Regions from separate parts of the Serratia sp. Res13-Sevr-LER1-36-b genome, predicted to be linked through region 1. Evidence: predicted binding sites of a transcription regulator. Region 1 holds the regulator's gene; the other holds the start of a gene.
The links. The regulator PhoB, encoded in region 1, activates phosphate uptake and scavenging genes when phosphate is short. The targets are predictions, from matches to a motif close to CTGTCATAAAACTGNCNNAT.

Region 1 (4,214 bases):
GCCGCCTTCATTGGCCGGCTCATTGGCCCAAGCTGCGCCGCTCCTGCGGCCAATGCGGTGGGTGCCGTCGAGGAACCGGCAGCCTGCAGTTGCAGGTTCACGTTGGGATAGTGTCGGCTGAAATCCTGCCCCCATAGCGCCATCAGGTTGGCAAGGGTATCGGAGCCCACGCTGGACAGGTTGCCGGAAAGCATGCCATCCGGAGCAGCCACGGCCCCGCGGCCAACCGACAACAGTAGGCAAAGCAGCAAAGCTTGAGTAAATCGATTCATGGCGGCTACCTGTTAATTTTTCACCGCATTCTCTGCTAAAGCCGCGGGAACAATCAACCGGTTAGGCAAGGTAAAGATAAAACGGGTGCCAATGCCTGGCTCGCTGAGGATCTCCAGCCGTGAATCATGGTGGCTGAGCGCATGCTTCACGATGGCCAACCCGAGCCCACTGCCGCCGGTCTGGCGCGAACGCGCTTTATCCACGCGATAGAAACGCTCGGTCAGGCGCGGGATATGTTCGGCACCAATGCCCGGCCCGTTATCACTGACCTGGAACTGAGCCCCCTGTGGCGTCTGCTGCCAACTCACTTCGATATTGGTGCCCACCGGAGTATGGTTGACGGCGTTGTACACCAGATTGGAAACCGCACTACGCAGTTGATCCTCGTTACCGAACACCTGCAGATTTTCATTCACCCGGAAATTGATCTGGTGATTACCACCGCTGAGCGACTGCGCCTCACGCTGCAACACCCGCAGCATTAACGGAATATCCACCTTCTCGTTCATATCCACGTTTGGTGCAGCCTCGATCCTGGAGAGCGTGAGCAACTGCTTTACCAACCCATCCATGCGTTTGGTCTGCTCTTGCATGGTGCCTAAGGCTTTGCCACGCAGCGAACCATCCAGCTCTTCATCGCTCATCATCTCCAGGTAGCCTTGCAACACCGTTAACGGCGTACGCAACTCATGGCTGACGTTGGCGAAGAAGTTGCGTCTGGCTCCTTCCAGTTGGCGCATCTGGGTCACATCACGTGCCACCATCAGCAACTGGCCTTCGGAATAGGGCATGATACGGAATTCGACAAAGTGCTCGTTATTCAGCTGTAGCGTCAGCGGCCGGGTAAATTCTTGCTGTTGCAGATAATGGCTGAATTCCGGATAGCGCAGCAGGTTGAGAATGTGTTGGCCGTTATCTTCCGGCCAGCGAAAGCCCAGCAGATGCTGTGCCAGGCCGTTGCACCAGAAGATATTGCCCTCAACGGTGGTCATCACTACCGCATCCGGTAAGGATTCGGCCCCGCTGCGAAAGCGTTTGATCAACAGCGCCAGCTCACGGCGGCGGCGGCGGTTACGCTGCTGCATCTGGTACAGGCCATAGAACAGCGGCTCCCAGCTCCAGCGGCCCGGCGGCGGCGTCATGCTGCGATCCACCCACAGCCAGTGGGAAAGTTTGAGTTGGTTATAGAAGTTCCAGGCCAGCGCAGCCAGCACCGAAACCAACAGCAGCCAGGGCAGATAACCGAAAATCAGCCCCAGCAATAAGGCAGGCAGGCAAAAAAGGGCCAGCTCCAGCGCCAGCCTCTTCCACGATAAACGTTCTAGCACGGTAACCTCTCCAGCGCAGTGCGATCAGTAGCGCGTTGAGAACCGATAACCGGTGCCGCGAACGGTTTGAACCATCTTGTCATGACCACTGGTCTCCAGCGCCTTACGCAGCCGGCGGATATGCACATCAACGGTGCGGTCTTCCACATAAACGTTAGTGCCCCAGACGTGATTAAGCAACTGTTCGCGGCTATAAACACGCTCCGGATGAGTCATAAAGAAGTGCAGCAGTTTGAACTCGGTCGGCCCCATCTCCAGCGCCTGCTCATTGGCCATCACCCGGTGCGAGGAAGGATCCAGGCTTAGCCCCTGCATTTCAATCACTTCTTCTACTGCCATTGGTGAAATACGGCGCATCACCGCCTTGATACGTGCCACCAGCTCCTTGGGCGAGAACGGTTTGGTGATGTAATCATCCGCACCAACCTCCAGGCCACGTACCCGATCTTCTTCTTCACCGCGCGCGGTCAGCATCATCACCGGGATATCCCGGGTCATCGCCTCGCGCTTCATATGCTTGATAAACTGAATGCCGGACCCCCCCGGTAACATCCAGTCCAGTAACACCAAATCAGGGAACGGCTCAGACAGGCGCGTGACGGCACTGTCATAATCCTCGGCTTCCAACGGTTGGTAACCATTCTGTTCCAACACAAAGCACACCATCTCACGGATCGGCGCTTCGTCTTCCACCACCAGTATGCGTCTTGCCATCGTCAATCCTGCCAATGTGTTAGCGATCTCAGTTGATTGCGGTCGCCATTATGCGTCAGTTTTGTGACACTTTTATGAAAAAAAAGCCCGGTCGATCGCAGTAAGCATAGCGATTATTCCTGACGTTAAAGAAATATCATCATGCTTGAGTTACGATAAGGCCCGTTTACGCCCTTATCCTCCTGTTAGCGATGGAAGACCTATGCGCCTGATCCATACCTCCGACTGGCATTTGGGCCAGTACTTTTTCACCAAAAGCCGCGCCGCCGAGCATCAGGCCTTCTTACGTTGGCTGATCGAACAGGTGGAACAGCAGCGGGTGGATGCGCTGATCGTCGCAGGCGATTTATTCGATACCGGCTCCCCACCCAGCTACGCCCGTGAACTGTACAACCGCTTTGTGGTGGAGCTGCAACGTACCGGCTGCCAACTGGTGGTGCTGGGCGGCAACCACGACTCCGTGGCCACGCTGAACGAATCACGTGAGCTGCTTTCCTGCCTGAATACCACCGTGATTGCCAACGCGCAAAGCGAGCTTGAGCAGCAAATCGTGGTGCTCAATCAGCTTGATGGCCAACCAGGTGCGGTACTTTGCGCCATTCCGTTCCTGCGCCCACGGGATCTGCTCACCAGCCGCGCCGGTGAGTCTGGCAACCAAAAGCAGCAAGCTCTGCAAGAGGCCATCGCCGAACACTACCAAAACCTGTATCAGGCGGCCTGTACGCGCCGCGATGCGTTGGGTTTGCCACTGCCGATCGTCGCCACAGGCCATTTAACCACCGTGGGCGTCACCACCTCGGATTCGGTACGGGATATCTATATCGGTACGCTAGACGCCTTTCCGGCCCAGGCGTTCCCCCCTGCCGATTACATTGCGTTGGGGCATATCCATCGCGCGCAGAACGTCGCCAAATCGGAGCATATCCGCTACAGCGGCTCACCAATCCCATTGAGTTTTGACGAGTTAGGCAAAGCCAAAAGCGTGTTTCTGGTCGATTTTGCCGACGGTGCGCTGCAACGGATCACACCATTGGAGATCCCCACCTTCCAGCCCATGCAGCTGATCAAAGGTGATTTGCAGCAAATAGAGGCTCAATTGCAGCAGTTTGCCGATTATCAGGGCGAATTCCCGGTTTGGTTGGATATCGAAGTAGCCACTCAGGATTACCTCAGCGATATTCAGCGCCGCATCCAACAGCTGGCGGAAGATTTACCGGTTGAAGTGGTGTTGCTGCGGCGCAGTAAAGAGCAACGTAGCCAGACCATTGCCCAGCAGGATAAAGAAACCTTGAATGAGTTAAGCGTCGGCGAAGTCTTCGAGCGCCGCTTGGCGTTGGAAGCCGAGATGGCCGAACCGCGCCAACAGCAGATGCGGCAGATGTTCCAGCAGGTGGTAGAAACCTTGCATCAGCATGAGGAGCCATCGGCATGAAGATCCTGAGCCTAAGGCTGAAAAACCTCAACTCGCTACAGGGCGAGTGGAAAATCGACTTCACGGCGGAACCCTTCGCCAGCAACGGCCTGTTTGCCATCACCGGCCCCACAGGAGCAGGTAAAACCACCCTGCTGGATGCCATCTGCCTGGCACTTTATCACCAGACGCCGCGGCTGGAAGTCAGCGCCAGCCAAAACGAATTGATGACCCGCCACACCGCCGAATCGCTGGCAGAAGTGGAGTTTGAGGTCAAAGGCGTCGGCTATCGCGCCTTCTGGAGCCAACGCCGTGCGAAAAACGATCCGGACGGCAACCTGCAGGCTCCCAAGGTGGAGCTGGCACTGCGGGCAGACGGCAAAATCCTGGCGGATAAAATTTCCGATAAAAAAGAACTGATTGCCGCAATCACCGGACTGGATTTTGGCCGCTTCACCAAATCGATGATGCTGTCGCAGGGCCAGTTC
Region 2 (4,214 bases), on a different contig from region 1:
GTGATGCTGTTGCCCGGCATATACAGCGAGAAGCTGTCGAGCTGGTAGGTGTTACCGATGATAAAGGTCACCGCCATGGTTTCCCCCAGGGCGCGCCCCAGGCCAAGCATCACGCCGCCAATCACGCCGTTTTTGGTGAACGGCAGCACAATGCGCCAGATCACCTCCCAGGTGGTGCAGCCGATACCATAGGCCGACTCTTTCATCATCACCGGGGTCTGTTCGAACACATCGCGCATCACCGCCGCAATGTAAGGAATAATCATAATGGCCAGGATCACCCCGGCAGCCAGAATACCGATACCAAATGCCGGGCCGGAAAACAGCTCGCCTACGATCGGGATACCGGACAGCACTTCCCCCACCGGGGTCTGGAAATATTTGGCGAACAGCGGGGCAAACACGAACAGGCCCCACATGCCGTAAACGATGCTTGGGATCGCCGCTAACAGTTCTATCGCAATCCCCAATGGGCGCTTGAGCCAGTTAGGGGCCAACTCGGTCAGGAACAGGGCAATACCAAAACTGACCGGCACAGCGATAATCAGCGCAATCACCGAGGTGACGACCGTACCGTAGATCGGCACCAGCGCACCAAACTGCTCGGCTGGCGCATCCCACTCTTTGGTCCACAGGAAGGCAAAACCGAACTTCTGCATGCTTGGCCAGGAGGCGATAATCAGCGAAACGATAATGCCGCCCAGCAACAATAAGGTAATCAGCGCAGCCAGTCTGACCAGCGCGCTGAAGATGATGTCACCGTTTTTACCCGGTGCTTTAATGGTCGGCTTGTACTCAGCCATAGATTACTCTTCTGTTTAAAGCTTGGAGGGCCCGGCACGCCAGGCCCCGACAGTCAGGTTGAGGCACGGTCTTCCGCACCCCCTGCGTTGTTAGAACAAGGCCTTACCGGAGCTGTCTTTGATGTTGGTTTTCCAGGCAGCACGGATTTGCTCAACCACTTCGGCAGGCAAGGCGGCGTAATCCAGTTCGCTAGCCTGTTTGGCACCGGTCTTGTAAGCCCAGTCAAAGAACTTCAGCACTTCTGCGCCCTGCTCAGGCTTCTTCTGCTCTTTGTGCACCAGGATGAAGGTGGTGGAGGTGATAGGCCAGACGTTGTCGCCTTTCTGGTTGGTCAGGTCCTGCGCGAAGGTTTTGCTCCAATCCACGCCTTTGGCTGCAGCGCTGAAGCTCTCTTCGGTTGGGCTAACAGCTTTGCCATCGGCAGACACTAATTTAGTGTAGGCCAGGTTGTTCTGCTTGGCGTAAGCATATTCAACATAGCCGATAGAGCCGGGCAGACGCTGAACGAACGCGGCGATGCCGTCATTGCCCTTGCCACCCAGGCCGGTTGGCCAGTTAACGGTTGAGCCTGCACCAATTTTCTCTTTCCACTGCGCGTTAGCCTTGGCCAGATAGCTGGTGAAGACGAAAGAAGTCCCGGAACCATCAGCACGACGCACCACGGCGATAGCCTGATCCGGCAGCTTGACGCCCGGGTTCAGTTTAACGATCGCCGGGTCATTCCATTTTTTGATGTTGCCCAGGTAGATATCACCCAGGGTTTGACCATCCAGAGTCAGCTCACCGGATTTGATGCCCGGAATATTCACCGCCAGTACCACGCCACCGATCACGGTAGGGAACTGGAACAGGCCGTCCGCAGCCAGTTTTTCATCGGACAGCGGGGCATCAGAAGCACCAAAGTCAACGGTGTTGGCGATGATTTGCTTCACACCACCAGAGGAACCAATCCCCTGATAGTTAACCTTGTTGCCGGTTTCTTTCTGATAAGAATCTGCCCACTTGGCATACACCGGAGCGGGGAATGTCGCACCTGCACCGGTCAGGCTAGCAGCAGCGAAGGCGGACACAGAGGCCAAAGAGAAAGTCGCTGCCACAATACTGGCGACGGTGGTACGCATCAGTTTCATAATCCCTCCTAATGGGATATTTCAAAAATCGACTGTGAGTCGTTTTCATCAGAGTAAGTATTGCTGCAGGAGGGAAAATAGGACAGTTTGGTGACAGTAAAATGTACGAAATATGACAGTTATATTACAGCGGAGAGTAATTGATATTAATTTGATTAAAATCAGTGAGATGATGTCATTTTCAGACATAAAACAATCTGCAAAAATCTGCCTGTTGCTGCACTATCTCTCTGAATATGAGCGGTTTTCGCTCTTTTTTACACGTTTGTCATATTGCCAATCGCTGGCGCACTATCCCCAAGTTGCAGGGCGATATCTGAGTAATATTCATAACTGATAGCGTTTCAATAACGGCTGATAGACCTTGCGGGAAAGCCAGGAAATCACCGCCCAGACGCTACGCTGATAAACGTTCAGGTGCCGGACATAAACCATGCTGTATTCAATCACCGGTTGGCAACCACGAACCCGCTTAAAATCCGGCGCACCGGAACTCAAATTGAGAAACAGCTTGTGCTCCATGGCGTAGCGTAATGCAAAGGCGATCAGACGACGATATAGCGCCAATGACGCGGGTAATTCTGTTCGATAGCCGACGATCGGCACCGTTACCGTCTGTTCCAGCTGAACAATTCCCAACACTCCCACCATTTGCTGCTGGTGGAACAAGCCGTACAGTTGCAACACACCTAGCTGCGAGGCCTGAGATAAATAACCGGCGGTGAACTGCACATTCTGGCGGCTGTATTTTTCCAGGTAGAGCTGGTTATAGAGGCGTTCGGCACACTGCATTCGTTCGGGATCATCAGCAGACAGCCGTTTGAACTCCCATCCTATCTGATGCAGCAGTTTGTCATCCCGGCGCGCGTTGATTTTTCCCCACCAGCGTAAAGGATCGTCCAGGCAATAAACCTGACGGCTGACGATAGGCAGCCAACCTTGCTGGAAGAGCCGTGCCAACATCTCAGGAGTCTGCTGCCCATTAAGTGAACGGATCATCAACGTATGCTGGGGATAGCGCTGCAATGCCTGTTGCCGCAACGCGTCGGTATCCAGGGATTGCCAGTAGCTGCTGGTCAAATTGGTGGAAAGGCACTGATTATTCAGCACCTGGAGCCGATCGACGTGTGCCAGCAATAAGGGCCACTTCAGCAACAGCGTCAACCCGTTGCACAGCGCCCGCAACGCGCCGTTATCGATTTTGATAATTTCATCCCGCGCGTAATCGACGATCAGCGCCAGCGGGGAAACCACATAGCAATTACCGGGTACGTAATCATTGACCGTCGCCGGTATCCAGAAGCCATCCTGTTGATACTCGGTCATCGACGTCTGGAGATTGGCAATCATGCCTGGCTGTTGTAGCAGGGTCACTTGCAGGCGCTGCCAATGATTAACCTGCTCCATGCTAACCGTCCCACTCAATATCAAAGGTGCTGGCATCGGTGAGGGACCGCCGATAGCGCAAGCTGCGGTATCCCATTTCCAACAATGCACACCACTGCGCTCCGGCACTTATCGGCCAACGGTGATCGTTGAGCAGATTAGGCGCTTGGCGAAAGTCCCGCCATAGCGTCGCCAACTGCTTATCGCGCCAAGCCTGCCAGGCAAAGAATAACAGTATGATCACGCCCACATGTCCCGCCTTGGGCGGCGCTGGCTGGTATTGCAATTGCCCATCGGCAGCGATGGACATCTGAGCCCCCAGCAAATGCAGGCCGCTGGTGGCCCTGGGATTACACTCAATAACAAAAATCACCCCGTCCTGTTCGATAAAATCGAACGCCACCTGGCCATGAAAGCCGGTTTTTTCCCCAAACTGGTGCACAAAGTCGTCCAGCCGCCGATCCTGATGGGGAACAAAGTAGCTGCCTGCAGCCTGATTGAAGCAATATTTGGGTTGATAAGCCTGATGCGCGATCAGCCTGCCGTGCTCAAAAACGGCATAGTTGCATAAGGCCACGCCGTCTATTTTCTGCTGCTGCACCCAGGGGATATGTTCGTTGAGCTGCCGATCGTTCAATGCACCCGGTTTTGGCGTGCGGATCACTTGGCGACCAAAGCGTGAATAAACCGGTTTCAAAATGGTCTGAGGATCGTCGTCAATTTGCGAGCAAGAGGTCAGCATTCGGGTTGCGGGGATCCGCACCTCACCCAATCCCGTTAACAGGCTCAGGCTTTGGTACTTATGATGCAGTTCAAATAGCAACTGCCGTTCAGGCATCAGCCACTCGGTAGGCCCGATATACGCAGCAAACGCCTGGGAGAGGTAGAAGACCT

Region 2: a site for PhoB is predicted at 2,012-2,031, ahead of pstS (phosphate ABC transporter substrate-binding protein PstS). Genes of this name have one in related genera too.

The regions. Positions count from the first base shown of each region.
Region 1 is NZ_JADACK010000038.1:282,395-286,608, forward strand. Features, by position in the region: gene IMQ33_RS23440 (PstS family phosphate ABC transporter substrate-binding protein) at 1-272, opposite strand, end outside; gene phoR (phosphate regulon sensor histidine kinase PhoR) at 285-1,601, opposite strand; gene phoB (phosphate response regulator transcription factor PhoB) at 1,626-2,315, opposite strand; gene sbcD (exonuclease subunit SbcD) at 2,518-3,747, shown strand; gene sbcC (exonuclease subunit SbcC) at 3,744-4,214, shown strand, end outside.
Region 2 is NZ_JADACK010000011.1:181,597-185,810, forward strand. Features, by position in the region: gene pstC (phosphate ABC transporter permease PstC) at 1-803, opposite strand, end outside; gene pstS (phosphate ABC transporter substrate-binding protein PstS) at 894-1,934, opposite strand; gene IMQ33_RS07800 (GNAT family N-acetyltransferase) at 2,262-3,341, opposite strand; gene IMQ33_RS07805 (hypothetical protein) at 3,343-4,214, opposite strand, start outside.